Regions from separate parts of the Sporosarcina sp. Y1009 genome, predicted to be linked through region 2. Evidence: predicted binding sites of a transcription regulator. Region 2 holds the regulator's gene; each other region holds the start of a gene.

Region 1 (10,327 bases), on a different contig from region 2:
TTTTAGTTGTTTCATGATTATTCGTACACCTCAACTTTCCCATACATTAAGTGATGACCGATACCGCAATATTCGTTGCAGACGATTGTAAATTCACCAGTGTTTTTCATTACGGTTTCGTATCGGCTTATATGACCGGGTTCGACCATCATATTGATATTTGTACCTGCGACTTGAAAACCATGTACGACATCTATTGTTGTTATTTGAAACAGAACAGTAGCGCCTTTAGGAATTCGAAGGCTATCTACGCGATTTCCTTCGTTATCTTTCCCTAAGTCATAATTGAAAGCGGATGCAACAATGTTTACGGTGTATTTACCTTCTTCGACTTCATGTAACCCAAGGTTTTCAGGTTTAAAAGCTTCATGCGCGTCAACATTTTGCGGATCTATCGTTTCAATATGACTCTGTGGATGCGTCCCTTTCCAAAATGCTGCAAAACCAATGATGATTAAAAACACAGCAAGTGAGCCGATTCCAAAAATCAACCATATCTTTTCATATTTATGCAAATTCATTTTATATCCCCCTGTCTTTCGTTATCTAGATAAAAAGAGTGCGTAAATGCCAAACCAAGATGCAACCAAGAATACACCGAGTAACATGACTGCAATAAAAGTTCCTTTAAAATGAATGGATGATTCGTTATTCTCTTGTTGTTTTGGCTGTTTGTTTTTCATATCAACACTTCCTTTCATTGTGCTTGATTTCGTTGGCGCCTACCTCTATCATAAGCAGACTATTTTAAAGAGGAATTAGGGATTTCCCTAGGAATGTTGATAAGTACGAATCATTCACATTTCGTTCACGTATCCTTCATAAATTTGCCATAAGCTCATTTGTTGGGTAATGTTAACTTGTTCTGATGATGACGGTTGTTTTTTAAGTGAACACAGGTAAAAATTTTAGATATTTTAAATCAGTAAATATTTTTTCAGTTGACAGAGGGCTTATAAAAAAAATACAATTAGTACAACAAAAAAAATAAGTGAAGGTCGGATGTAATGATGGAAAACGTGAAATTTGTTAAAGTGGATAATCCTGAACAAGGATCAGTTACGACATTTCAAATCATCAAAGAGGAGCTTGAAAATAACAAGCTCCATACAATCAGTCTTGCGACTGGAAACACAATGATTCCTGTTTATGATAAATGGGTGAACTCGGACCTAGATTTTTCAGATGTGATTACGTTCAATTTAGATGAGTACGTAGGAATTTCAGCGGAGAATCCAAATAGTTATGCATACTTTATGCATGAACATTTATTCGATAAAAAACAATTTAAAGAAACGTTTTTATTAAATGGGTTAGCAGAAGATTTAGAAGAAGAATGTACGAGATATGAAAACTTACTTGAAAAATACGGTATTGATCTCCAACTTTTAGGTGTTGGTGAAAATGGTCATATTGCTTTTAACGAACCAGGTACTTCATTTGATTCGGTGACACATATTGCCAAATTAACGGAATCCACATTGAATGTGAATAGTAAACTATTTGCGAACGATGAAAAGATTCCTGATACTGCATTATCTTTAGGAATTAGCTCCATCTTCCGTGCGAAGAAAATTGTCTTACTAGCGTTTGGCGAAAGAAAACGTGCAGCACTAGAGAAGTTGAAAGAAGGTCGTGTAACAACAGAATGGCCAATTACCAAGCTTGTGGATCATAAAGACGTTACGATCATTACAGATTTGGACATTTAATGGAACCAAAAAAATCCCACCTCGTCCTATAGACAAGGTGGGATTTTTAAGATTGTTTAGCGTTTATCGCCAATGTGACCTCTATATTCTGATCGCATATCTTCAATTTTATCTTGACGCATCTCGTTCTCAAGCATACTGCGGTTATCTTCTTCTATTTGACCATCGATTTCGCTTTTGGATGGGGGAGACTCTTTACGTTTTGATTCGCTATTCTCACTGCTAAGTGTATTTCTTTCTTGTAAGGGTTCATATTCACCAACTGCATGGTTGTGCTGTGAATCTGCATTTGAATCCCAATTGAGGTTTACTTTATCTTCTTTGATCTCATCTGTATGGTTAACCCATTTTTCAAGGTTTTTTTTGACGGAGCCCTTTGAATTGTGAAAGATTTTTATCACCTCATCAGACATATGGTCATTATTCGGCATGATCTTATTCCTCCTTCTTTTTTGGCTGTTGATTATACATACCCGGATAGATAGGAGTTAAACTGTTTATCCATTTACTGTTACTAGGTAGATTCATTCGTTAAATGAGTAGGGACGGAATGCTTTATATACCTAACTGTGTTATAATAGTAAAGATTTTAAGACTAGATTATTTTTAGGAGGTAGGACATGTTAATCCTTGCAATCGTTGTTGCGTTTCTCACTTCGATTATATTGACTCCGCTTGTAAGAAAATTAGCATTCCGTATTGGGGCTGTAGATCGTCCGAACTATCGGAAAGTTCATGTGTCCATTATGCCTCGTATTGGTGGTCTAGCGATCATAGGCGGTTTTTTAATAGGCTATTTACTACTAACGCCTTCGGATGAGCATGCTATTGGAATTTTCATAGGAGCACTTATCATTGTGATAACAGGTTTTCTTGATGACATGCTTGAAATTACCGCAAAAGCAAAAGTTGCTGGTCAATTGGCAGCTGCAATTGTTGTCGTAACATGGGGCGGTTTACAAATAGAATTTATTAATTTACCATTTGGTGGTATTATAGAATTTGGCTTTTTGAGTATACCAGTTACAATACTTTGGATTGTTGGTATTACGAATGCGATTAATTTACTTGATGGTTTAGATGGTTTAGCAGCAGGTGTATCATCAATCGCTCTCATTTCGCTTTCTGTTATGGCGATGCTAATGGGTGATATGTTTGTTGTAGCAACTACAACAATTTTAGCAGCTAGTTCCTTAGGTTTTTTAATTTACAACTTTTATCCTGCAAAGATTTTTATGGGAGATACAGGGGCATTGTTTCTTGGGTTTATGATTTCCGTCCTTGCATTATTAGGATTTAAGAATGTAACATTTATCTCCTTAGTTATTCCAGTTCTAATACTCGGTGTTCCGATTTCTGATACATTTTTTACAATTGTGCGGCGTATCCGGATGAAACAACCGATTTCAGCACCTGATAAATCACATTTACATCACAGCCTCTTGAATGCAGGATTTTCACATAGACAGTCGGTATTAATTATTTATGCACTTGCTGCATTGTTTGGTGTTAGCGCAATTCTTTTTTCGCAAGCTACGCAATGGGGCGCACTTCTACTGGTTTTCATTATGCTCATCGCAATTGAGTTATTTGTTGAAGTCGTCGGACTAGCCGGTAAGAATTATAGACCACTATTGAATCTTGTTAGAATGATAGGGAAGTAAAAACGATTAGACATACTGTCTGGTCGTTTTTTAATGGAAGAAAATAGAGCAGAACAAAGCCCGATAGTGACTAGCGCTATCGGGCTTTGTTCTTGCTATTTCATTATGTTTATTATCTTGGAAGGGTTGCATCATCTGCTGCTTCTTTAATAGCGTTCATGCGGTCTACTTCTGAGTCATCATTGACTAGTGATGAACCCGGTAAAACCTCTAAATGTTGTTGTAGTTCAAGTTTTATTTCCTGAAGATTTTCTTCATCAGGTAACCAGTACCAAATACCCGTCGATCTATCGTCAGTTCCGCTAATGTTGAGTGTTTCAACATCTGGCATACCGCCTTTAGCATAGGCTAGGAATGATTTCATTTCACTAAAGGTCATATTGGTTTTCATATTGTCACCAACTGCATCAATGACGCTACCGTACTTAGTTACCGATGATATGGATGTCGCTTGACTCATAATCGACTTTAAAATCATTTGTTGTCGCTTACCGCGTTCAATATCACTATCTAGTTTACGAGTTCGTGCCAGCGCGAGCGCTTCTTTTCCGTTGAGTTCTTGTAAACCGGGTTCTAAATTGATTGTTCGTTTATCGTTCTCGTCTAATTCCGTTAGCTGATATGGGACTTCAGCTTCAATACCGCCTAGTGCGTCAACGACTTCAATAAAGGCATTGAAATTCATCTTTACATAATAATCAATCGGGATATCGAGCATGCCTTCAACTGTTTCAATTGTGCCTGGTACACCACCAAAAGCGTGTGCGTGATTTATTTTGTCTTTACGCTCTCGATCAGGAATGTATACGTATGAATCTCGTGGGATACTTAGAAGTTTTACCGACTTATCTTTGTTGTTAAGTGTGGCCACAAGTAGGGCATCTGAGCGGCTATTGCTGTCACCTTGGCTACGATTTTCACTTTCATCGACACCGATGAAAAGAACTGAGACATTGTCGGTCAATGGTTTGACAACTTCATCGCGAAGATCAGACTTCACTCGTTCATCAAGCGCTTCATAAGCGCGGTCAGCTGCATCTGAGGCTTTTTTTTGTAATAGGACTGCATAAGCAGCGCCGACTAAAACGATTGTTAACACAGAGAAAATCGATATTTTAAGAGCAAGTCTTTTCCGACTGCTATGCTTTTTTTCTTGTCTATACTTCTTTCTATTCATCAAGGGTCCTCCGAACTTAATATGTGATGGTAACTATTATTATAAAAGACGATTAGTTGTCTCCAACAATCAGACGTTTACTTCTAAAAAAAGTTTCATATCTACAAAAGTGCATTTCATATTATTATACTCTTTTTTTAGCACAGTTACAATTTATCAAATATTAAATTCTAGGAATTTATTCGATTGAATAGAAATTTTCGCCTGACCATTCGTCATTTCGGTCATCCATTCTGTAAATACCTGTTCATCTTCTACAGGCGCGTATAAAAATAAATCAACATCTTCCGCATATGTAATGTCATCAAGGATATAGCTTGATTGCCTTGCTTCGTTTTCTACCTTTCCTAACCAAGTATAATCGACGCTTACCTTCATTAAATGATGAAGTTTGCATACTACTAAGCCAGCTGCAGCGATTCCTTCAGTAGCTGCTCGACCATATGCACGAATGAGACCACCTCCGCCAAGCTTGATTCCACCAAAGTATCGGGTGACAACGATTACTGTATCTTTTAGTTGTTGCTTCTTTAATACTTCTAAAATCGGAACACCTGCAGTGCCTGATGGTTCACCATCATCATTCGCTTTTTGTATATCATCATGCTCGCCGATCATATAAGCTGAACAGTTATGTGTTGCGCTATGATGCATTTTTTTAATCTTCGTTATGAAGTCTAAAGCCTCTTCTTCAGTTTCGACGCGCATGACATATGTTAGGAATCTTGATCTTTGAATAATGTATTCACTTTCACCATATCCTCTTACTGTACGATAATTTGCTCGCATTTCAAAACCTCCATATCTGTAATACAAACTTAATATTCATTTCGTTGTATAATGATATAATAAGTGAAGTGGGCAAGAAATTGAAAGCCCATTGGTACACTACATAAAGTCAAATGTTTGTTTTCTAGGCAAGGGGGAACATAATGGCAGACCAAAGAGTCGATATTAAGGCGTTGGACAATATTTTTTCTAGTATGCTACGTGCGATGGATCATTCCAAGAACGATATATTCATTATAAGTGAACGAAGTCGTAAAAGCTTTGATGAAATGAAAGCAGAGCTAGAAGCGGTGGAAAATGCGATTGCCCGTTTGCTAATAGAAAACACTCAATTAGAGGGGGAAAGTCGTCGTTCACGAAAGCGGCTTGCAGAGGTTTCAAAGAACTTTGCGAGTTATTCAGAGCAAGAAATTAGTAGTGCTTATGAAACTGCAAATAAATTGCTTCTCGAGTTATCGGTCAATGAGATGGAAGAAAAGCAGATGCATCAACGACGTTTCGAACTTGAAAAACGAATGAGTGAACTACTAGAAACAATGGATAGAGCTGATCAACTTGTGCACCGGGTTTCAGCAGTTGTGAACTATCTGACATCTGATTTGAAAAATGTTGGAGAGGCACTTCAAGATGCTAGGCTCAAGCAGAACTTTGCGATCAGCATAATCGAAGCGCAAGAAGAAGAGCGCAAAAGACTATCTCGAGATATTCATGATGGACCCGCTCAAATGCTAGCTAACGTCTTAATGCGCTCAGGTTTAATAGAAAAAGTCTTCACGGAACAAGGTGCGGACCTAGCTTTTAAAGAACTAAATGAATTAAAAGAAACGGTACGCGATGCGCTTTCCGAAGTTAGGCGGATTATCTACAACCTTCGTCCGATGGCACTTGATGATTTAGGCTTAGTTCCTACTTTGAAGAAATACCTATCAAGTTCGGAAAATTTTGAAAGAGCAGCTGAAATTCATTTTGTAAGTATTGGCCAACCGATACGTCTCCCAACAAATATTGAGATATCAGTTTTTAGATTGGTGCAAGAATCAGTTACAAATGCAATAAAACATGGAAATTCCAAGGATGTTTGGGTGAAAATTGAGTGGCTTCGCGATATACTAAACATAGAAGTGAAGGATAATGGAAAAGGCTTCGATTTAAAAGAAGTACGAGATAAATCTTTCGGTTTAATCGGAATGCGAGAACGTGTCGATTTACTGAAAGGCGAAATGAAAATTACTTCAACACCGGGAAAATGGACTAAAGTAATGTTTAGTATCCCACTAAAAAGCAATGTGATTGAGACGATAATGGAGAATTAGAATTATTGGGAGGAAATGCTAATGGCGACAATAAAAATTGTAATTGTAGATGATCATCAACTATTTCGTGAAGGGGTAAAAAGAATTTTAGACTTTGAAGACACATTTGAAGTGGTTGCTGAAGGCAGTGACGGAAGTGAAGTTCTTGACCTTTATGAAAAACATAGTCCAGATGTAATTTTAATGGATATTAATATGCCTCGCGTTAGTGGGGTAGAGGCTACAGAATCGCTTCTGAAGAGCTATCCAGATGCAAAAGTTATTATTTTATCTATTCATGATGATGGTTCATATGTTACACATGCACTCAAAACAGGTGCACTTGGCTATATGTTGAAAGAAATGGACGCAGATGCGATTGTAGAAGCGATTAAAGTTGTTTCGTTAGGTGGTTCATATCTGCACCCGAAAGTCACACATAATCTCGTGACAGAATTCCGCAGATTAAGTGAACGTGAACATAAAGGGGCGTTCCAACAAAATGATATTCGACGTCCGTATCATTTGTTGACAAAGCGTGAATGTGAAGTGTTACAATTGTTAACGGATGGACAAAGTAACCGGACAATTGGCGAGACATTATTTATATCTGAAAAGACCGTTAAAAATCATGTATCAAGCATTTTACAGAAAATGGCTGTCAATGATAGAACACAAGCAGTTGTTTCTGCGATTAAAAATGGTTGGGTCGAGGTAAAGTAATGATTTAAAATGAAAAGGGCCATCCGATTTTTGGAATGGTCCTTTTCTATATGCAGGAGGAAAAAGTCATGAAAAAGATTTACTTGGCAATGGGGTTAGGTCTATTGTTAGTGCTTGGGGCTTGTAGTGCAGATAAAGAAAGCACGTCGCAGCATGGCTCAGTAGATGATGGGGAAGCGATGAATGAAAACGGCGCGCTCGATCACGGTGTAGATGATAAGCAAGTTGGATTTAATATGTCTGGCGGGATGATCGAAGAAGCGGCAGAGGTACCGGCCGCCGAAAAAGAGCGAATTTTAGAAGCGTTTTCGGTTTACATCGATGCATTTAATGAAAAAGATATCGATAAGTATATGAATACTCTTTCAAAGCACTCAGATGTGTTTGATTTAGAAGAAGAACGTATTTATATGGAAGAACAATTCAGTGAGTATGATTTGAACCGCGAGGCTGATGATCTGACAATCGTTAAATACGATGAGCAAGAAGCTCAAGTATTTGCCACACTGACAACAAAGATTCAGCAAATCTCGACAGGTCTGAAAATCGATCAATTGGGTCGACAAGTAACGGTTTTTACAAATGACGATGGTGATTGGAAAGTAACATCGATTCACTATATCGGCGATGAAAAACAATAAAACTGATAAAATGACTTCTTGCTCTTATGGGCAAGGAGTTTTTTTCTGCTTTTTAAAGTTGATATTTTGGTGTAGAAAGCATATACTGAAAATAAAGGAACAAGCGTTCGTTTTGTAGAAGAGGAGGTATAGTATGGCGCTAATTCCGGAACAGGCTTTGCCGTACTTCGAAAATATGATTTACTTGCCGATGATTCTGATTGTGTTAGAACGGGACCGACAAGAATTTGATAAAGGCTCGTTCAAACTAAAAAGACCTTATGTCAAAATCGTTGAAGAAGCGCTCACTATTGCGCGAAAGGAACTAAAAGAAACCTCGATTTATTTAAGGCGAAATAATATGAAAGTGATTCGCGGTAAAATGGATGACACCTTCACCGAGTATCTCTTTTTATACGGCGGCTATGAAGAACGCCGCCGATATTTAAATGTTCGCTTGCGCAATAGAACGGAAGAACTGATTTCTGTTTACTTGGCTATGACTGGAACTTCAGTTTAGAAAGCCGTTAAAGTTTTTGTATTTTCTAATATGTTCTTTTTCTAAGATATTACCTAATGACGTTTGACGATATATTGTTGCTGAAGAAACACGTACTGATAATGTTGTGCCATTTGTCAAATCGATCTTACATGCATTTTCTTCCCGCCGGATATTAGAAACTGCATGCAAAGCGATCCAAACATTATCAGGTGCACTTGGTGATAATGTTGGGAAAAATGTGATTGGGCTGCCGTAATTAAAAGCGATAACGATGGGTGGCTTTTGTAGTTTTCTTAAAAATTTATTTGAGCCATCCACTGCATTTTCGAATGAGTGTCCATAATGCCGACATGAGTTTTTAATGCTATGTAGCGGCGATTGAGCAAAAGTAAGTGTTCGCTCGGATTCTAAAACTTTTGTTTGCATTCCATACTCTGTAAAAATTGGTTCTAGTACTAATGTATTTAAAGAAATTACATAGGGCTTACTGTTTTGATTTTTTGTATTCAAATAGTCCCACTCCTCTTCCATTTAATAGTTGTACAATTCATATTATATATAAAATTATTATAATTTTGCAAGAGTTTTATTGAAGAAATTTGATTTTTTTGAAAAAAATGATTATATAGACCTATTTACCGTCCAGAGAATAGCTTTGTAAAGGGGTTAATATTCAATCATCTAAAACGAAAAAACCCCTTCTATTAGTCATAATAGAAAGGGTTAAAGGTATTTCGAACTATATAAATGGGTTTTAATTCAAAGAATAATGGACTACTATTTGCCAATTTAGATAGAAAAATTGAAAATGATAGAAGTAGTACTTATTGTTGGTAATCAAGCGCCGCCGCACCAAGTACTTTTGCCGCATTTAACATCGCATTTTCATCGAAATCGAATTTTGGATGATGATGTGGAAATGGATTTTCAGGTTTTGCACCAGTGAAGAAAAATGTACCCGGAACTTTTTCAAGGTAGTAAGCAAAATCTTCGCCGCCCATATGGGGTTTCGTTTCATTGACATTTTCGACACCCGGAATTTTTTCCGCTACCGATTTCAAAAACTCAGTCTCATCTTTATGGTTAACAAGAGCAGGATACCCACGTTCATAGACAAACTCAATTTTACAATCAATTGCAAGAGCAGTACCGTCAACAACACGTTTCATTTCGAGTTCCATCAAGTCTCGAATTTCTGGATTGAATGTTCGAACCGTGCCTCCAATTTTTGCAGAATCGGCAATTACATTGAATGCATTGTCCGCCACAAAAAAAACTACAGATAAAACCGCTGATTCGGTCGGATTCACACGTCGTGATACGATTTTAGTATTCTTTGGAAGTGAAGCATCCCGATATATTACTGCTAAAATAATACCTGTAAATGGTGGTTTCAGTTCCGCTGGTAATAGATTAGAATAGAATTATAATGTGTAAAAATATAGCACTCTAAATTTTATGGTAACTTTGTGCTTTTTATAAAGAATAAAGTGAATAAAACAGAGAATAGAAATTTCTAACGGGTTCCGTTATCTATCGCAAACATTAAAAGTTTAAGTGAAATTGACTATCAAATTGTATACTAATTTGGTAGTCAATTTTTATTGATATAAAAGGGTTTTGTATGAAAATTGCATTTAATTTGTATGGTAAATTGTAGCCCATTTTGCAAGGGTACAACGGCTATTGTACCTTTGCATATTCTAATAATATGTTATTTATCGTAAAACACGGGTTTACAAGGAATTTTTAATCGAATCTTATTTCCAATGTACAAGCAAATAAAAGAAGGTCGTGGAATAGGTATAGGTGCAGATTGAAAGGTTTGGTTGAAGATTGAAAATGGTC
Region 2 (10,327 bases):
GGACGTGATGTGTTAGAAAGTGTCTATGCAGATACTTTTCGAGCGGAAAGTTGTGTCGTTCGAAATCAAATCATTTCTGGAACACACGCCATTTCAATCAGCTTATTTGGCGTACTCCGTCCAGGTGATGAGTTGTTATACATAACGGGAAAACCATATGATACTCTTGATTCCATCGTGACTGGAAATGGAAAAGACACCGGCTCTCTCCATGACTTTGGAATTACTTATAAACATATTGACTTAAAAGAAGATGGACAGGTAGATTTTGATGAAGTCAAAAAAAATATTCATGAGAAAACAAAAGTGATTGGCATTCAGCGGTCTAAAGGATATTCAGATCGACCATCATTTATGATCGAAGAGATTGGTGAAATGGTACGGAATGTGAAAAAGATTAATCCTAACTTAATTGTCTTTGTAGATAACTGTTACGGTGAATTTGTGGAAGAGAAGGAACCTACTGAAGTAGGCGTTGATTTAATGGCTGGTTCCCTTATTAAGAATCCAGGTGGGGGTCTTGCAAGAACAGGCGGTTATATTGCAGGACGTTCAGAACTCGTAGAACAATGCGCTTATAGAATGACCTCGCCAGGTCTAGGAGCTGAAGCAGGTGCATCACTCGATACACTACGTGAAATGTACCAAGGTTTTTTCCTTGCACCCCATGTTGTGAGCCAAGCGGTAAAAGGTGCATTGTTTACGGCAGCTCTTTTAGATAGCTATGGACTTGTGACAACACCGCATTATTCAGCAAGGAGAACTGACCTTATTCAATCGGTGTCATTTCGAAATGCTGAACAAATGATAGAATTCTGTAAAACGATTCAAGAAAACTCTCCGATCAATGCTCATTATGCCCCGGAACCTTCGTATATGCCAGGTTACACGGATGACGTGATTATGGCTGCGGGAACATTCATACAAGGCTCCAGCATTGAATTAACGGCCGATGGTCCTATTAGACCACCTTATACAGCTTTCATTCAAGGCGGATTGACGTACGAACATGTAAAGGCGGCAGTCTTATCCTCAATAGACAAATTGATTACACAGAATTTAATAGACATTGAATAATTAATAATCATTAAAAATCGTTGAAACGGGCCCAATTAGCAGGGTAGCCGGTTCAACGATTTTTTTAATTCAAAAAAGTTCTTACTGGATATTGCGGTAAACACCAACAACTTTACCGAGTACTGAAACGTTATCGACAATAATTGGATCCATTGAGGAATTTTCCGGTTGTAGTCTAAAATAATTTTTCTCTTTAAAGAAACGTTTAACGGTTGCCTCATCATCTTCAGTCATAGCGACAATAATTTCACCATTTTGTGCTGTATTTGTCTGTTTAACAACCACATAGTCTCCATTTAGTATTCCAGCTTCTATCATACTTTCACCGACAATTTCCAACATGAAAATATTATCATCAGCCGTACCAAATGTTTCAGGTAAAGGAAAATACTCTTCAATATTCTCTATTGCTGTAATGGGTAACCCTGCAGTGACTTTCCCAACAAGTGGAACATTAAGAACACCTGGTTTTATAGCTTCAAGGCCTTCCGGATCCAACACTTCTATCGCACGAGGTTTCGTTGGGTCTCTTCGAATATACCCTTTACTTTCTAATCTAGCTAAATGACCATGAACTGTTGAGCTAGATGCTAGTCCCACAGCCGTTCCAATTTCACGAACGGAAGGCGGATATCCCTTTTTTTCCACTTCTGATTTAATAAAATCCATTATGGATTGTTGTCTTTTGGAAATCTTCGTCATCTCAATCACCCCTATTAATTATAGTTTTCGTTTCGATGCAATAATGATACTCGAACACGAATTCCTGTTGAATTTATTATAACAGCCGTTCTTATAAAATACAAACGTTAGTTCGTTAAAAGTAATTGACAAATAGAATTATATATTTTATGATAAGAACAAGCATTCCGAACAAACATTCGATGGAGGGATAATCATGCAAATTATAAAAAATAATAGTTATATACTTCTAGTCGTTTCAGTCTGTATTCTGTTTACCATTATTGGAACAATTAAAATAGGTAGCGATGTTGAATTTGATAAAGTAGTTGTTGTTGAAGGTGATACACTTTGGGATTATTCATTAAAATACGGACAGGGAAATAGGCCTAATGATAAATGGATTAAAGATGTTATAAGTTTGAACAATTTATCAACAACAACAATAAGGGTTGGCGACGAGTTGAAATTGCCGAAGATGACAGTAGTAATCAATCAAAATGAAATTGCGACAATTGCTGGTGACGGTAAATGACAAAAAGAAAGAGACGTTGCGTAATTTACTGCAGGGTAAGTACTGAGAAAGAAGTGCAGGAAATGTCTCTGTCGCGACAAGAAGAAGAACTTGAGCAATTAGCAAAAGATCTGAACTTAGAAATGTGCGCAACTTTTAAGGATCGGCATAGTGGTTTTGATATTGATCGTGAAGGTTTGCTTCAATTATTGGATTATATACGAGATGAAAATATTGATATTGTTCTCATTCAAGATGAAACAAGACTTGGGCGTGGAAATGCTCGAATGGCTATTTTACATTTGCTCGCAAAAACTGAAACAGAAATTTTTTCGCATAATGACGGCGGACCTATTTCATTAAACGAGATGGATACAATGATGCTTGAAATACTGGCTATCGTTGAAGAATACCAACGTAAGGTACATAATGCGAAAATCAGACGTGGAATGAGACGCGCAGTCCGTGAAGGTTATCGTCCAGAAAGCAATTTAAAAAATAGAGGAAATGCAGAAGGTCGCGAACGAATTGAAGTGCCTGTTAGTGAAATTATTTCCCTGCGTGATAAAGGACTAACATTTGAAGAAATTACGGATGTTTTAAAAGGTTTAGGGCATAATATTAGTAAGGCAACAGTACATCGACGATTTCAAGAATATAAAATAGAGCAGGAAGGCTAAATGATTGCGCTTCTTGCTTTTTTTGTATACCTTTTACTTAGTGAAAAGTTAATGATGTGGAGGAATAATAATGTTGTCACAAGAAAAAATAGAGCGAATTAATGAGCTCTCAAAAAAATCAAAAACAGCAGGTCTTTCTATTGAAGAAGCAAAAGAACAAACGAAGTTGCGTCAAGAGTATTTAGCTTCATTTCGCTCATCGATGAGAGAAACGATAGAAAATGTAAAAGTGATTGATCCTGAAGGAACGGACGTCACGCCAGAAAAAGTCAAGCAAGCCCGTAAAGGTAGTAATTTGAGTAATTAAAGGCTCCTAAAAATACTCCGAATAAATTGTAATTATCACTTGAATTGTCTAAACTATAAGATGGTACTAAGTGACAATAGATTTACATAAGAAGGGAAGATCATTATTTATGACTCAAAATATTGACCAACTAGCGATTAATACAATTCGTACTTTATCAATTGATGCAATCGAAAAAGCAAATTCAGGGCATCCAGGATTACCAATGGGCGCTGCGCCAATGGCGTATACACTTTGGACAAAACATATGCATCATAATCCAGCGAGTCCAAATTGGTTTAACCGTGACCGTTTTGTACTTTCGGCAGGTCACGGATCAATGCTTCTATATAGCTTATTACATCTTGCAGGCTATGGTCTTCCAATGGAAGAACTTAAAAACTTTAGACAATGGGGTTCTTTAACACCAGGCCACCCAGAATATGGTCATACAGTTGGTGTTGAAGCGACGACTGGACCACTTGGTCAAGGAATCGGTATGGCAGTTGGAATGGCAATGGCAGAGAAACACCTTGCCGCTACATACAATAAGCCAGGTTTTGACGTAGTGGATCATCATACGTATGCACTATGTGGTGATGGTGATTTAATGGAAGGTGTTGCGGGTGAAGCAATTTCATTGGCAGGCCACTTACAATTAAATAAATTGATTGTTCTTTATGATAGTAATGATATTTCACTTGATGGTGAACTAGATATGTCGTTTTCAGAAAATATTCAAAAACGTTTCGAATCATATGGTTGGAATTATATCCGTGTTGAAGACGGCAATAATGTTGGTCTTCTTTCTACAGCCATTGAAGATGCGAAACAAAATGTCGGTGGACCAACAATGATTGAGATTAAAACAGTTATTGGTTACGGTTCTCCTAATAAGTCAGGAAAATCAGCTGCACACGGTGCACCACTTGGTGAAGATGAGATGAAACTGACAAAGGACTATTACAAATGGACTTTTGAAGAGGATTTCCATGTTCCAGAAGGTGTCTATGAAGCTTTCCAAGAAGGTACAGAAAAACTTGGCGTTCAAAAAGAACAAGAATGGAACGAACTATTCAAAAAATACGAAGCAGAGCATGCTGATCTTGCACAACAATTACTAGATGCAATAGATGGAAAATTACCTGAAGGATTTGTAGATTCACTTCCAACATATACTGAAGGTACATCTTTAGCTACACGTGCGGCATCTGGTGATGCTATTAATGCGATTGCTCCGATTCTCCCATCACTATTCGGAGGAAGTGCAGATCTTGCAGGTTCAAACAACACATCGATTAAAGAATCAGGAGACTTCTTACCATCTGACTATTCAGGTCGTAATATTTGGTTCGGCGTCCGTGAGTTTGCAATGGGAACTGCATTAAATGGTATGGCCTTACATGGTGGTTTACATGTGTTTGGTGGAACATTCTTCGTCTTTAGTGACTATGTTCGCCCAGCAGTTCGTCTATCCGCGCTTATGAATATTCCTGTAACTTATGTATTCACACATGACAGTGTTGCGGTAGGTGAAGATGGTCCAACGCATGAGCCAGTTGAACAATTGGCATCACTTCGCGCTATGCCTGGCCTTTCTATTATTCGCCCGGCTGATGCAAACGAAACCGCTGCGGCATGGAATATGGCTGTTTCATCAAGAAATAATCCGACAGTTCTTGTCCTATCACGCCAAAACTTACCTGTTCTTGCTAAAACAGCAGAATTAGCGTTTGATGGTGTTTCAAAAGGTGCTTACGTAGTATCACCAGCATCAAAAGAAAAAGCAGAAGCAATCTTGCTTGCCTCTGGATCTGAAGTAAGTCTTGCTGTTGCAGCACAAGAAAAATTGAAATCAGAAGGTATTGATGTAAGTGTTGTTTCTATGCCTTCATGGGATCTATTTGAAAAACAAGACGATGAATACAAACAAAGCGTGCTTCCAAAAGATGTGAAGAAGCGTCTAGGTATTGAAATGGGTGCATCACTCGGCTGGCATAAATATGTTGGTGACGAAGGAGATATCCTTGCAATTGATACTTTTGGAGCAAGTGCACCTGGGAATGTAGTCCTTGAGAAATACGGATTCACAGAAGATAATGTGGTTTCAAAAGTGAAAAATTTATTAAAATAATATATTACTGATAACATTAGCTGTTTCATTCGCATCCTAATTGATGCGAGTGAAACAGCTTTTTTTTTCTAAAAAAAATGGCGATACATGTTTGTGGAAATTGAATTCTGAGACAGTTTATGATATGATTACTGAAAATACAGGAAATTGAAATACTAATTTGTCAGAAGTTATTTTCGACAAAACTAGTCATGAACTATTTCACATTATGACAGTCTTTTCATACCTAAACAGATACACTTCTAAATAAGAGGAGGTGGGTGTCGTGCGCTTGTACGGAATATATAAAGTGAAAAAGGAATACGAACCATTTGTCATTGGACGAGAGCAATTATTATATGAATTACTGAAAGAAAATGGCGAGCATAGTAATGACTTAAAAGAAATACACTACCTATGCGATATTATAGAACCCGAAGTAATTGACGAAGCCATCCTTTCAAACTTGAGTAAAGTATTTGAAACAATTGAACGTGAGAACGGAGAATATAAATTGACTCATCCCGTAAAGGGATCTATTTTGATTTCGCTTTCTGCTTATTCCCTTTCCGTTTTTTGTGACGGATCGAGGATGTTGGACTTAGATTTGTTTGTCGCATTGTCTGAAGTAGATAGTCGTTTCTTTGCTGTTATGGATAATAATGGCGAGTGGGGATGGTTGAAACCTATCAAGTTTTCAGACAGCGAAAGAAAAAGAGCTGCGATTTTTCATTGAAAAGGTAGTATCTCAGGTGATAATATTGTATAATCCTTCATGGAACCGTTAACAAGCACAACTGAAGTGAAGGAGGTATAGCGGATGTTTTGGTGGATAGTGGGAATCGTCGTCGCGCTATTAGCTGGTGTGGCCCTCGGATTTTTCATTGCACGTCGATATATGATGAAATACTTAGAAGAGAACCCGCCGATTAATGAAGAAATGCTACGAATGATGATGATGCAAATGGGTCAAAAACCTTCACAAAAGCGTATTAATCAGATGATGAGTCAGATGAATAAGGTTAGTGAGAAGGAAAAAGATAAGAAAAAAGACAAGAAAAAGAAGAAGTAAAAGTAGTAACAAAAAACACCCGCTGATCATGAGCGGGTGTTTTCTGTTGAAAGAAATCCAAATCGTTGAAAAAACTCATTAACCGTTTGTTCATAAGCGATTGGATTATCGTTAAATGATTTTGCATGGCTCCCACGATCAAAAAACTTCAGCATTTTATTACCCGGTTTTGCATCATGAAGTTCCTTCGTCATATAGGGTAATATAAATTCATCCTCATTACTATGGATAAATAACATAGGCTTATGAATATTTTCAATGACTTCTCGAGGAGATACAAGATTCAATGTATAACCATCACGTATTTTTAAAAAAAGATTTGCGATTCTTAGTAACATCGTACTACGAAGTGGTGTTTCCATACGGAGGACGTGAAGGACTTGCTCCGTAAAATCTGAAAATGGGCAATCTACGATGTGAAAATCTGCTGCATCTTCAAAAGTTCCAGCGTAAAGAATTGTTGTCGCGGCACCCATTGATTCTCCATGAATCCCGAGAATAGCATCCTCACCGATTAATTCACGTACATGGTGTACAATGGCCTGCAAATCTAATTTTTCGTAATAACCGAAACTCGTAGTTTTACCACCGGATTCACCGTGGCGGCGATGATCATATATGACAGAATTAAAACCAAGACGTTCAAATAGACGAGCGTATTTAATCGAATTCGTTTTGTTTTCGGTTACACCATGACAAATTATGACAGTATTCATCGTATCTAGCGGTTTAAAGAAAATTGCATTTAATAAATAATTATTTGGAGATTCAATCCATAATTCTTTTTTACGAACTGTTTCAAACCATTTCTCATCAAAACGTTTCGCCAGAATTTCACGTTCCATGATTACATTAGGATCCTTCATTTTTAAATACATCAGTCGGTTCGTCGCAATAAAACCAAGTATAGCAATAATAGCGGCAAATATACTCGAAAAAACGCCAGCTATATATATAATGCGACGTTTCACAACAACCACCCCTTACTTACATCTGTCCATTCTTGAACAAACGATACATGCCTGTATCAATTGGGTTAGATACATGAGGTTCAATCAGCGAAATAGCCTCACAAACCTTCTTCAAATCGATTCCTGTTTCAATACCGAGCCTGTCTAGCATATTCACAACATCTTCCGTTGCTACATTGCCAGTTGCGCCTGGAGCAAAAGGACAACCTCCTAAACCGCCTGCTGACGTGTCAAAACGATCAATGCCTGCCTGTAGTGCAGCATAAATATTTGCAAGCGCCATTTTACGTGTATCATGAAAATGTGCAGTGATTAATGTAGTAGGAAAAGCTTCTTTTAAAGTTTTAAATAACGCATAGCTTTCTTTTGGATTGGCCATACCAATCGTGTCCGCCACAGAAAGTTCATCAGCACCCATTTCAACAAATCTGTTGCATAAATTGACGACATCTTTCACATCTATTTTGCCTTCATAAGGACAATAGAATGCGGTAGATATACAAGCTCGAATAAAAACGCCTTCTGTTTTCAATTTTTCCAAGATGGGTACTAACGCATCCATACTTTCTTCTGTAGAACGATTAATATTCTTTTGATTGAAAGTATTACTAACCCCTACAAATACTGCAATACTCTTCGCGCCAGCATCTAATGCCATTTCTGATCCTTTTCCATTTGGTGCTAACACAAACTGCCTTCCAGAAACTGGTGTCTTCATTAAAATTTCACGCGCATCAGCCATTTGTGGTACCCATTTTGGAGACACAAAAGACGTTAATTCCATCTCACTAATATGTGCTCCTTGAAGTGCTTTTATAAACGTCAATTTATCCGCTGTTTCGACATGGTTTTGTTCGTTTTGTAATCCATCTCGTGGACCGACCTCGATTATTGTTGCATTGTTTGGTAAAATATACATACCATCCCTCCTGATTCTTATTATAATAAAGGGATGTAGTGACAAGCAAATTAAGTAGGATAACAATATTAAGGGGGAAGTTAGAAATGGGAAATGAAGTAGTCATCGTTAGTGCGGTTAGAACAGCAATTGGCTCGTTTTTAGGGTCATTAAAAGATGTTTCCGCAACTGATCTAGGGGCAATCGTTATAAAGGATGCATTAGAACGTGCAGGTGTTGCACCTGAGCTTGTGGATGAAGTCATTATGGGGAATGTCTTACAAGCAGGACTTGGACAAAATACAGCAAGACAAGCTGCGATTAAAGCAGGTCTACCCGAATCGGTTTCAGCTATGGCGATAAACAAAGTATGTGGCTCTGGTTTAAAAGCAGTCCACTTAGCGCGTCAAGCCATCGTATCAGGAGATGCTGATGTTATTGTGGCCGGTGGAATGGAAAATATGAGCCAAGCGCCATTTTTATTAAAAAATGCTCGTGAAGGTTATAAAATGGGCGATCAAAAAGTTGTTGATAGTATGATTTCAGATGGCTTATGGTGTGCTTTTAATGACTATCATATGGGTGTGACAGCAGAAAATTTATGTGATCATTATTCCATTACACGTGAAGAACAAGATGAGTTTTCAGCATATTCACAGAAAAAAGCTGCAACCGCAATTGAGGCAGGAAAATTTAAAGATGAAATTGTCGCAGTTGAAGTTCCCAACCGTAAAGGTGACCCAATCATTTTCGATACAGATGAGTATGTTCGAGGTGGGTCAACAGCGGAAAAATTGGGGAAATTACGTCCAGCATTTAAACGGGATGGTAGTGTGACGGCTGGAAACGCCTCAGGTATTAATGACGGTGCGGCTGCATTTGTCATCATGTCAAAAAGAAAAGCAGATGAACTGGGCTTAACACCACTGGCCACAATTGTCGCAAATGCAGGAGCTGGCGTTGATCCATCAGTAATGGGAATCGGACCAGTTCAAGCCGTTAAGAATGTATTATCACGTGCAAATATGGAATTAGATGAGATTGATTTAATCGAAGCGAATGAAGCTTTCGCAGCGCAGTCCATTGCAGTAGATAAAGAACTTGGATTCGATCATGAGAAATTGAATGTAAATGGTGGTGCAATTGCACTTGGGCATCCAATCGGTGCAAGTGGTGCAAGAATACTTGTAACATTGCTACATGAGATGCAACGACGTGATGCGAAAACTGGACTCGCCACACTTTGTATTGGCGGCGGACAAGGTGTAGCCACTATTGTAAAACGGCCATAAGTAGAAAGAGGGGATTCATATATGTCTGCAAAAAGGAGAAAAGGAAATCAACAAGGCAAAAAGATAGAAGATATTCCATCTACGCTGTCTGATTCCCTTGACGATGACGTCCTCGCAAAATTGAAATCAGTGAAAAATAAACTTTCAATTACGGAACGTGAAAATGAAGATAAGCGTCAAGAAAAACTTCGTCTTGAAAGAAAAGAACGCGAGAAAAATAAAAGTTTTGAAGAACTGTTAAACGACTACGGAGACATTGGAAAAAAATATTGATTCATCTTTAAGCGCTCAATTCATTGAGCGCTTTTTAATTTCCATTCATGAAAAAAGTCATTTAGGGGAATCTAAATTACATAGTCAAAAGGAGGTTTTTTTGTTTGAATGTTTACACACGCATAATGTTTTTCTCATTCACAATTTTCCTCTTTTCATCAATCTACGTACAAGCTGAAAAGGAAGAGGGAAAAACGAGGGAACAGGAACTCGATGAAAGAAAGGCGTATTATGTTAAATATAGCGACTTTAATATTCCTTGGTATTACCTAGCAGCAATTGACCAATTTGAACGAAATATACAAGCTGTCCGTTCAGATATACCCAAAAGTGAAGGTCCGATGTCAATCTATTTTCCAAATGAATTTTGGAGCGGTATATTGAATCCGTTTCAAGAAGATCACTCGGAAATTTCAATTGCATTTTTCAATGGATTTGGACGTGACGGTAATCAAGATGGTATTGTGGAC
Region 3 (10,327 bases), on a different contig from region 2:
CTTGAAGTTTGTCATCTGTAGGGCCTGCGCCTAGTAATTGGTGTGATCCAAATTGAATGGTAGCAGGTGCAGTCAAAATAATCGTTCCCTTATCTCCGAAAATTTCAAGAGTAAATCCTGTTTGGTGTTTGACTCCGCCTTGTATATGAACGCTGGCTGCTGCACCGTTGGTTAATTTCCCCGAAATTAGTATTTGGTCATCTGTCGTTTTTTCAATAACTTTTTGCAGATCTACCAATTCGACTTCTGGGAATTGCTGTGCAGTGACGGCCGAAAGTTCTTTGAAATCCCCAAGCATGTAGGTAAACGCATCAAGATTATGTCCGCCGACAATAGTGAGTAAGTTTCCTCCTATTTTCCGATCAAAAAGATACGCACTCGCCTTGTCAGCCACTCCCCCCATTCCATCTATAGAAATCTTCAGATTAGCCGACAGAAGTTTTCCAACATATCCTTCCGCCAACAAATCTTTTATATAATTGATGGCTGGTGCCTGTCTAGCTTGTAATCCAATCGCATTTGGTACTTGCTCAGATGCCACCCACTCCTGCATTTCTAGCGCTTCAGCGACGTTAGATCCCAGGGGCCATTCACAATAAATTGGTTTTCCTACCGGAGCAATCGCTTTTACTGCATCGTAATGTTCCTTTACGTTAATACTGACGACTACCAAATCCACATCAGGATGTTGAGCCAAATCTTCCACGTTGTCAAAAGCATGGGTTGCCTTGAAGGCCCCGGCACTTTGTTTCGCACTCTCCATATTGCTCGTTCCTACCGCTGAGAGATCCAGCTCATCCAGATGATCTATAGCTGGAATATGTGTACCTCTAGCCCATCCGTTATTAATCGATCCGCCTATAATACCTACTCGAATTTTTTTACTCATGAAAAACAACTCCTATTTTCTATTTTTTAAAATGAAATTTTTAGATGAACGCATTAGTGCTGCATTAACTTTTACAAATTAACAAAAAAAGGGAAAGTGACTGTCCCCCCTTACAATGAAGTGGCATATCTGTTCTCTGGATAAGGAAGACCTAGGTTTCCTCGCAAAGTATTAGATTCATACTCTTTTCGGAATATGCCTTTCTCCTGCAATATAGGGACGACCAAGTCGATGAAATCATCAATTCCAGAAGGATGTTCCTGTCTTAGTAGCAATAAATCCATCGCCCCTGCCTCATACCAATGCTCAATCAGATCAGCCACAGTCTCTGCCAATCCGAAAAATGAAGGCTTCGGAATACCATACCCGGATGGTACTAACCTTTGTAACTCCTGAAACTTTTCATTCGCCTCAGATTCTGTTCTCCCAACGATGATTTGCTGTGTTGGCATAATCAACAGGTCTTCCGGCGCTCGTCCTGCCAAGGCTACTCTTCGTCTTAGTTCCTCACCAAATTGTTTAACATAATTAAAATCATCCCCATTTACCAGTACGCCTTCAGCATGTTTCGCTGCAATATCCATAAATTCTGGCGAAGTACCCGCTTGAAAGATGACGGGTCTTCCTTGTGGTGAACGGCTAATATTTAATGGTCCGTCTACAGAAAAATACTTTCCCCTATAATTCAATGGATGCATCTTTCTAGGATTCAAGAAGATACCACTCTCTTTATCGCGAATAAAAGCATCATCCTCATAGGAATCCCATAGCCCTTCTACAATTTCAAGAAACTCTTCTTTCAAAGGATATAAATCAGATTTTGAAAGATGTTTTCTGCTGTAATTAGCCAGACCACCAGGATTAGAAGTGATCGCATTCCATGCTGCTCTCCCCTTACTAATTTTATCGAGAGAGGCCATTTGTCTAGCCACTGTAAAGGGATCCGCGTAGGATGTTGCAATGGTTGCACCAAGTCCAATATGGCTCGTCGCCATACTTAGCGCAGAGAGGATCGTTACACCTTCAAACATACTCAAATAATGTGGAATCATGCCAGGTCCAATATGGCTTACATCTGCTAAAAACACCATATCAAACTTGCCTTCTTCAGCTCTTTTGGCTTTCTCAACATAAAAATCTACACTTTCACTTGCATCGGAAGGCATATCAGAATGACGCCATGCCGAATAACTCCAACCGATACCATCGACAATTACACCAATTTTAAGCTGTTTTTCAGCTCTCATGTTGCCCCTCATTTCTGCTAAGCTCAAACTCTTTAGCCAATAATTCAAAAGCATTTACCCTCAAAGTCTGTTCAGGATAAAAATCGACAATCATAACTTCATCAACCAATGCTTCGTTCGTAATTTTGCTTCCTGGCTCTTTCTTCGTTAGGCGTATACATATGCGACCACAACTATACTTAGCTTGCTAAGCATCCATATAAATGATTTATTTCCTTTTGTATTCGTATGCGGATTTAATTAGCTTGCTAAACATATATCGGGAGAGAGCTTAAAACAAATTACTCTCCATTTGCTTCATAATGCGTCTTAATAGCATTCGCTCTTCCGGTAAAATCGAATTGAGTAACTTTTCTTGTTGCTGTCTCCATTTAATTTCAACCGGTTTTTCAAGCTCTTTTCCTACTTCCGTTAGAAAAATCCGCATTACTCTACCATCTTTTGCATCTCGTTTACGGTAAATAAATCCGTTTTGCTCTAATGATTTAACCATATTTGTTACGGTAGGTGGTTCACAATTTAAATGCTCACATAACTGCATTTGTGTAACCCCATCGCCTAACCATAAACGATAAAGTAAATTATCTTGACCTACGTAAAGGTTAAGTTCTCTTAAGCTTTCGCTATAATCTCGACGCATTCGAGATGAAATTTTATCTAACAACCCACGAATCTCACAATCAACCTTTTCTTCCATATAACATCCCTCGAATAGTTGTAATATACTTAGCAAGCTAAATTTAACACGATGAAATTTGAATATCAACTTATCTTCCTTTTTTCGATAACCAGAGTGTCGCTGTGCTTTTACTCTTGTCAGTCTTTACTGCAACCGCTAGTTCGTTTTGTCCACTTTTGTCACTGAAGGAGGCAACAAGGAAGAAATAGGAGTGAGCTCTAAATGAAAATTGTAGGAATTGCGGGCTCCATTGTGGGTTCCAAAACCAAAATAGCAATGGATTACGTCATGCAACGAATGAATAACAAATTTCCAAAAGCAGAAATACAATTGCTCAACTTGGCCGACCTGAATACTTTCTTCAGCGATGGTCGGGACTTTCGTGATTACGATGGAGACACAAAACTTTTAACAAAAGCAATTATGGCAGCGATGTTCTTGTGATTGGTACACCAACATTCCAAGCATCCATTCCTGGTACGCTAAAAAAATGTCTTTGACTTGCTTCCGGAAAGGGCATTCCATGGAAAAGTGGTCGGTATTATTGCTACAGCGGGCTCGCCAAAACATTTTTTAATGACAGAGCAACAGTTGAAACCGATTCTTACTTACATGAAAGCTACTATTGTTCCAACATAAGTGTTTATTGAAGAACAGGATTATTACCGTAAACAAATTATCAATGATGATGTCTTGTTTCGACTGGACCATATGGTAGATGACACCATCCAATGGTATCAAGCTATGGAGCACACAAGAAATGAACGAGAGGCCATGTATGACTTTTAATTTTGAAATCGCGAGCGTAAAATAAGTGTGTACTATTTTAGGCTTACTTCTCAACTCTGTTCCATTAAGCTAATATATGTACGATATAAACCGCAAATATGTGCTAACTCTTCCCGAGAAAGCTTCTTTTCCAAAGACTTCTTCTATTTCCATCGACTATAGTACCACACTCTTTTTCTCTATACTCAGAGAAATGTAGTGTTCTGTCACAACTCCAATTGAATTCGTAAACCTTTCCACTTTATGCGATAATAATAGAACTAGCGTTTCATCGTATAAAGAAATGAGGTCTACTCATGAAAACAGTTATTTTCGCAGAAAAGCCTTCCCAAGCCAAAGCATTCACAGTCAAAAGTCGACATAAAACGCATATCGAATTAGCAAAAAGTCAGCTGTTTCCACAAGGCGCTTTTATTACATGGGGCATCGGGCATCTTGTCGAATTAAAAGAGCCGAAAGCGTATGATGCACGTTGGAACCGGTGGACACTTGGCAGCCTGCCAATTTTACCGGAACGCTATGAATTTCAAGTGGCGAAAGGAAAATATGCGCAGTTTCAAGCAGTGAAAAAACTCATGATTTCCGCCTCAACGATTATTAACGCATGCGACGTGGACCGCGAAGGATCTAATATTTTCTACAGCATTTTCAATCAAACAGGCGCGCGTAATAAAACAATCAAACGGCTTTGGATTAATTCCTTGGAAATCGATGAAATTCGAAAAGGCTTCATGAATTTGCGGGACAATCAAAAAGATTTGCTGCTCTATGAAGAAGCAAAAGCCCGTCAAATCAGTGATTGGCTTGTTGGGATGAACGGCTCTCGCCTGTACACACTTTTACTCAAAGCGAAAGGCTATGAGCAAGTCTTTCCAATCGGACGCGTTCAATCGCCAACTGTCTATCTGATTTATGAACGGTTAAAAGAAATTGAAACATTCGTATCTGAACCGTTTTTTGAAGTAGAGGCTAAATTCACCGCCGAAAATGGGGCTTATAAAGGAAAAGCTAAAGTGAGAACGAAAAAGCGTGAGGAAGTCGTGGAATTACTTCAGAAACATAATATACAACCAAACTCACCAGGTGTTATCCAGTCTGTTCAGCAAAAAGATAAACGAATTCCGCCGCCTCAGCTTCATTCATTATCAACTTTACAAGCAACAGCAAACCGACGATGGAAAATGAGTCCGGCAAACGTTCTAAAAACGATGCAAAGCTTATACGAAAAAAAGCTTGTTACGTATCCACGTACTGATTCGCGTCATATTACGACAAGTGAATTTTCATATTTAGTTGATCAAGTCGTGAATTATCAATCCCTGATTAAACAGCCGTTTCCGGTTCATTCGCGTCAACCCAAAAAGCGCTATGTCGACAATGCTAAAGTAAAAGAACATTACGCCATTATCATGACAAAAAAAGTCCCTACAGAGGCTGCACTGGCAAAGCTTCCACCGAATGAACGAAAATTGTATGAAGAAATTGTTCGTACAACGCTGGCGATGTTCCATACAGATTATCTCTACACAGAAACGAAAATTACGACAGACGTCAACAATTTACCGTTTTTCACGACAGGCAAAACGGAGCGGGATCTTGGTTGGAAAGCATTGTTTCCGAGTTCGAAAAAAGAAACAGAAGAAACTTTGCCGCCCCTTCGACAAAATGAGCCTGTCGACAGCAAGATTCGTATTCACGAAGGCATAACAATGCCGCCGAAACCTTATACAGAAGGCCAACTCATCACATTGATGAAAACATGCGGAAAATTCGTTGAAGACAACGAGGAAACAGAGATATTGAAAGAAATCGAAGGACTTGGAACGGAAGCTACACGAAGCGGGATTATCGAAACGATCAAAAAACACGGCTATATTCAAGTAACAAAAAACATTGTTTCTCTTACTGATAAAGGACGTATTTTATGCGAAGCAATTGAAGGTAGCTTACTCGCCAGCCCCTCGATGACCGCGAAATGGGAAACCTATTTACGAAAAATCGGTAATGGCGATGGCGCTGCCAATCACTTTTTAAGCAACATCGAGAAATTTCTCGATTCATTAATACAAAATGTTCCTAAACAAATTGAAACGACGAGTTTTCAAGTTCAATCCATCCCTTCGACAGCAAAAACGACAAGAAGGAATATAGAAGTTGCCTCTTGTCCGGCGTGTGGAAAAGGAATGATCGTCACACGAAAAGGATTTTACGGATGTACCGCCTATAAAGATGGGTGCAAACAAACTTTTCCTGGGATTTTTCTAAAAAAGAAAATCACCCCTGCACAAGTGAAGCTTCTATGTACAAAAGGGCAAACAAATAGCATTAGCGGATTTATAGCAAAAAACGGAAACAAATTCAATGCTTCCTTAAAGTTAGAAGGACAAAAACTTAGTTTAGTGTTCACATAAAAAAACTGTCGCCAAGGTTTTTAGGCGACAGCTTTTCTTATTTTTCATCTTCAAATTCTATTTTCGTTCCATCATTAAACTTGATTTCTAACTCAAACTTTTGATAATCATCAGGCAAATTAAATGTATTCAAGATTTCTTGAATTGCATCAGCTTTGCTTGTTTCTTGCGTGATAGTTAGTTCATTTACTAATGGATACAAATCATCAAACGCCTCAGTGCCCGATTTCTTCACATTATTCAAGTCATCGTCAATTTCCGACTTAACTGCATGATTGCTATTTTTTTCAAGCTCTACCTCATATTCTAGATCATTGGAATAATCGACCGCTAAGTCAAAATCGCTATAGGCTAAGTCCTCCATTTTTTGATCCATGTCGCCTGCATTCTCTGTACTTTCTGCATCATCTACATTATCCGTACTTCCCGAGTTACCAGTACTTCCACTTTCCTCGGTAACAGGTTGTTTTGGTTCATCTATAGTTTCGTTACCACAAGCCGCCAATATTAGCGTAAATACGAGCAAGACAGGGAAAATCATTTTTCGTTTCATCATCAAAAAACCTCCTTTACTATTAGTTTCCCCATTTCACAGATTTTACACCTTGTCTGTGAGAACTAAAAAACGCCACTTCCATAGTGAAAGTGACGTTCTTTCGTTCATTACTTTATTTTCTTCGGCCAAAAACTCCACTTACCAAGCAAAATCAATATTGCCGGAATCAGTAATGGACGAACGATAAACGTGTCGATTAATATCCCAATGGCCATCATAATCCCAAATAATTTAAGCTCATTAATCGGCATCGTTGTTAATACGAGGAATGTCGCAGCTAAAATAATCCCCGCCGAGCTTATGACGCCACCTGTCCGTTCCAGTCCTTTTCGAACCGCATCTTCAAATGACATTAATAACATCTCTTCCCGAATTCGGGCAATGAGCATAATTGAATAATCTACACCTAATGCGACAAGAAATACAAATGTATAAAGCGGTATTCGATAATTAATGGCTTCCAGTCCCATAAATTGTTCGAATAGATAGAGCGATAACCCTAGCGTTGCTGCATACGACAACAAAATGGTTCCCATCATATAAATCGGAGCGATGACCGACTTTGTTTGCAGACCGAGCATAATTGAAATGAGAATGGTCATCGAGATGATCACTTGCCACGTATCTCGTTTATTTATTTCCGTGATATCCAGATATCTTGCACTCTCACCAGCAATATGCATTTTTGTATCGACCACACCGGCCGCTGTCATAATTTCCTGCCCGTTATTCCGAAGATCTTCCACCACTTCGAAAGCCTCCATAGCATACGGGTTTCCTTCGAGAGTAAGTGAGAATTTTGCACTCTTCTTATCCTCTGAAAGCGGATTTCCTTGAACGGTCACACTATCAACACCGGATTTCTCCCCGATTGTTTCAATAGCTTTTTGAAGTTCTTCCATCCCAAGCTCTTTTTCCGACACAAACAAAAGTGTCCCTGGTGCCAGACTACCTGGAGAGAACGAATTTGCAAGTCTTTCATAACCAACACGTGAAGATAAATCTTCCGGGAATGAATCGATTAAATCATACGATTCATCCAAATTCGTTACATTCCATGATCCTAGTAAAAGTAGTAATGTAATCGGGATCAAAAACAAAACAGGTCGTTTCGTTACTTTTTTGGCAACTGTTCCCCAAATCGTTTTCTTTTCAATCACTTTTTCACCAAACTTTGGAATCACCGGCCAAAACGCTTTTCGGCCAATTAAGGCAAATAATGCTGGAAGTAATGTCAAACCAGCGATAAGCATAACACCCGCTGCAATCGCAAATACAGGTGCGAAGTTTCGGTATGGTTCGTAAAGTGTAAAGAACAATGTCGAAACACCAAGCACAATCGTACTTCCGCTAAAGAAGATTGGCTCTTTCACATGACGCATTGTTTCCCGCATAGCCGTATCCGCTGATTCGTGTATTCTTAACTCTTCCCTGTACCGCGAAAAAATGAGTAATGAATAATCGGTCACTACAGCAAATAACAATATTGTCATAATCGAAAGTGCCTGACTTTCTGTCGTAAATAATCCTGCTGAAGCCGATAAACCAATTACACGATCCACTACCGCATAAGTAATTCCTGCCCCCACAAGTGGGATTAACGTTAAGAGCGGCGAGCGGTAAATAACGAGTAACAAAACAAGAAGAAGTCCAACTGTCGATAATAATAAGACGATATCCGCTTGACTAAATAACTCAATCGCATCAGATGCGATCGCCCCCGGACCAGTCCAAGATACTTCTATGCTGTCATCTATACTTTTACCAACGCTATCCTTCATAGCAACTACCAAGTCATGCAAATCGTTGCCTTCTAATTCTTTTTGTAAAGTAAGCGGCACAAAAAACGTTTTTTCATTTTCAGATAAAAATGTTTTTTGTATCTCTAAATCCATTTTAGTTAATGGAAGTGTTTCTACCTCTTCGAACGTTGCGTCTGTTTTTAAACTTTCAAGTGTTTCAGCGAACGTTTGAATTTCTTCGTCCGTTATACCTTCCTCTTTATGAAACACAGCGAATATTGGCATCCCACCATCTTGCGGGAAATGTTTTTCTAATTCGCGGTCCGCGATAATTGACTCTACATCCGCCGGCAACCCGGCATCTTTATTTGACTCTACAAACTCATTGCCACCTGGAGCAAGTCCTGACAAAATAACTGTCAGTGCAATCCAGATTCCTAATGATAGCCACCACAGTTTATTTCCTTTCAATCTACCCATTAGGTTTACTCTCTTTTTCAGCAAGAAAGGTAACGACAACAAATAACGCAAAACTTACAAGTAAAACTGTTCCACCTACGATGTAAAATATTAGCGAGAATGTTTCATTCACATTAAAAGGCTTTAAAAACTGTAACCACATACCAGCCGATAAACCAGTAGCACCGATAATCGCTGTCCAGCCCTGCGCCGCAATTAATTTACCCGCGCGAACTTTGTAAACCTTATAGAACACACCCCAAGCGAACATCGATAACCAACCTACCAACAGAATATGCGCGTGAACTGGTCGAAACGCATACGATCCAGCTCCCGCCATATGTGACCCCAAGATTGTTCCTATCAAACCAAAAATTGCTGAAATGCGAATAAGTCGTAAACTCCAATTCTCCTGCATATCAATTTCCTCCTATGTTATTAATGTTATACCCTGATTTTAGACATTGAACATGAACGGAAGATGAACTAGACATTACAGTTTTGGTAATGTGATACGAATTGTTGTTCCTTTGTTTTCAATACTTTCAACCTGAATAACGCCCTTATGAAGTTGCACAACTTTTTGAACGATAGCTAAACCAAGACCAGTTCCACTTATTGACCTTGATTGATCCACTCTATAAAAACGATCAAAAATCCGTTCAAGCTCACGATCATTCATCCCAATACCGCTATCACGCACCTCAACCACAATATCTTTTTCAGTTTCCATTAAACAAATATCCAGTGTTCCTTCTGCTGGCGTATATTTTAACGCATTAGAAAATAGATTCTCCCATACTTTTTCGAGAAAAGCAGGATCTCCTTTAAAGTCAACTTCAACCAAATCCATAGAGAGCGTCATACTTTTCTCTTCCAACAACCAGCGATTTTTACGTATCATATCTTTTAATTGTTTATCTAAACTAAACGTTTTTAACATAACCGGCGCTGAAAGCTGATCGAGCGATGTTAATAAGAGCAACTGCTTCGTCAAAATAGACAGTCTTTCTGCCTCGGAATGAATGACAGAAGTATAATCTTGACGTTCTTTTATACCAAGACTTTCATTTAACAGTAGTTCTGAATAACCTTTAATGTTCAACAGCGGCGATTGAAAATCATGCGACACATCGCTGATAAACTCTTTACGAATTCGATCATTTTCACTCAACTTTTCAGTCATCTCTTGAAAACTTTGTGCTAATTGACCAATCTCATCCCTTCTATTTATCACGAGAACATCAGTAAAACGTTCATCTCCAACCTTTTTAGTCGCAGCTGTTAACGCAGTGATTGGATCGATTAACTTTTTAGCGACAACTAACATCGATAACAAACTAACAATCGCCATAATTACAATCATTCCACCTAAGATATAATGTATCTCTGTAAAAAGCATTTTAATATCTGGTCTTAAAAAAAGTGCGTAATCACTGCCATCGTGCCTGAATGGAACGCCGACAGTGTTTGCTGATTCATTCGAAAAGAATCCAGTAACGAAAGTTTCACTAGGTAGATCGCGCATCCCATGGTAAGCATTTCCATCTAGTAC

Evidence for each region. The regulator LexA, encoded in region 2, represses DNA repair genes until DNA is damaged. The targets are predictions, from matches to a motif close to CGAACATATGTTCG.
Region 1: a site for LexA is predicted at 8,095-8,108, ahead of AC25Y1_RS10920 (YhjD family protein). Genes of this name have one in related genera too.
Region 3: a site for LexA is predicted at 3,674-3,687, ahead of AC25Y1_RS10090 (type IA DNA topoisomerase). Genes of this name have one in related genera too.

The regions. Positions count from the first base shown of each region.
Region 1 is NZ_JBYHFO010000007.1:129,306-139,632, reverse strand. Features, by position in the region: gene AC25Y1_RS10975 (b(o/a)3-type cytochrome-c oxidase subunit 1) at 1-15, opposite strand, end outside; gene AC25Y1_RS10970 (cytochrome c oxidase subunit II) at 18-521, opposite strand; gene AC25Y1_RS10965 (cytochrome c oxidase subunit 2A) at 543-683, opposite strand; gene AC25Y1_RS10960 (glucosamine-6-phosphate deaminase) at 1,011-1,712, shown strand; gene AC25Y1_RS10955 (hypothetical protein) at 1,769-2,143, opposite strand; gene AC25Y1_RS10950 (glycosyltransferase family 4 protein) at 2,333-3,376, shown strand; gene AC25Y1_RS10945 (LCP family protein) at 3,489-4,553, opposite strand; gene AC25Y1_RS10940 (YigZ family protein) at 4,710-5,342, opposite strand; gene AC25Y1_RS10935 (sensor histidine kinase) at 5,486-6,655, shown strand; gene AC25Y1_RS10930 (response regulator) at 6,677-7,357, shown strand; gene AC25Y1_RS10925 (nuclear transport factor 2 family protein) at 7,426-7,998, shown strand; gene AC25Y1_RS10920 (YhjD family protein) at 8,132-8,497, shown strand; gene AC25Y1_RS10915 (competence protein ComK) at 8,489-8,989, opposite strand; partial or broken gene AC25Y1_RS10910 (M20 metallopeptidase family protein) at 9,304-9,807, opposite strand; gene AC25Y1_RS10905 (hypothetical protein) at 9,737-9,901, shown strand.
Region 2 is NZ_JBYHFO010000002.1:158,539-168,865, reverse strand. Features, by position in the region: gene AC25Y1_RS03535 (methionine gamma-lyase family protein) at 1-1,077, shown strand, start outside; gene lexA (transcriptional repressor LexA) at 1,159-1,779, opposite strand; gene yneA (cell division suppressor protein YneA) at 1,976-2,293, shown strand; gene AC25Y1_RS03520 (YneB family resolvase-like protein) at 2,290-2,952, shown strand; gene AC25Y1_RS03515 (DUF896 domain-containing protein) at 3,023-3,259, shown strand; gene tkt (transketolase) at 3,369-5,372, shown strand; gene sirA (sporulation inhibitor of replication protein SirA) at 5,638-6,087, shown strand; gene AC25Y1_RS03500 (YneF family protein) at 6,172-6,423, shown strand; gene AC25Y1_RS03495 (alpha/beta hydrolase) at 6,450-7,394, opposite strand; gene AC25Y1_RS03490 (hydroxymethylglutaryl-CoA lyase) at 7,411-8,313, opposite strand; gene AC25Y1_RS03485 (acetyl-CoA C-acetyltransferase) at 8,400-9,584, shown strand; gene AC25Y1_RS03480 (YqkE family protein) at 9,606-9,857, shown strand; gene AC25Y1_RS03475 (M23 family metallopeptidase) at 9,983-10,327, shown strand, end outside.
Region 3 is NZ_JBYHFO010000006.1:202,592-212,918, forward strand. Features, by position in the region: gene AC25Y1_RS10070 (Gfo/Idh/MocA family protein) at 1-889, opposite strand, end outside; gene AC25Y1_RS10075 (NtaA/DmoA family FMN-dependent monooxygenase) at 1,000-2,136, opposite strand; gene AC25Y1_RS10080 (MarR family winged helix-turn-helix transcriptional regulator) at 2,408-2,833, opposite strand; partial or broken gene AC25Y1_RS10085 (NADPH-dependent FMN reductase) at 3,038-3,454, shown strand; gene AC25Y1_RS10090 (type IA DNA topoisomerase) at 3,901-6,015, shown strand; gene AC25Y1_RS10095 (YusW family protein) at 6,053-6,571, opposite strand; gene AC25Y1_RS10100 (MMPL family transporter) at 6,679-8,793, opposite strand; gene AC25Y1_RS10105 (hypothetical protein) at 8,786-9,190, opposite strand; gene AC25Y1_RS10110 (sensor histidine kinase) at 9,266-10,327, opposite strand, start outside.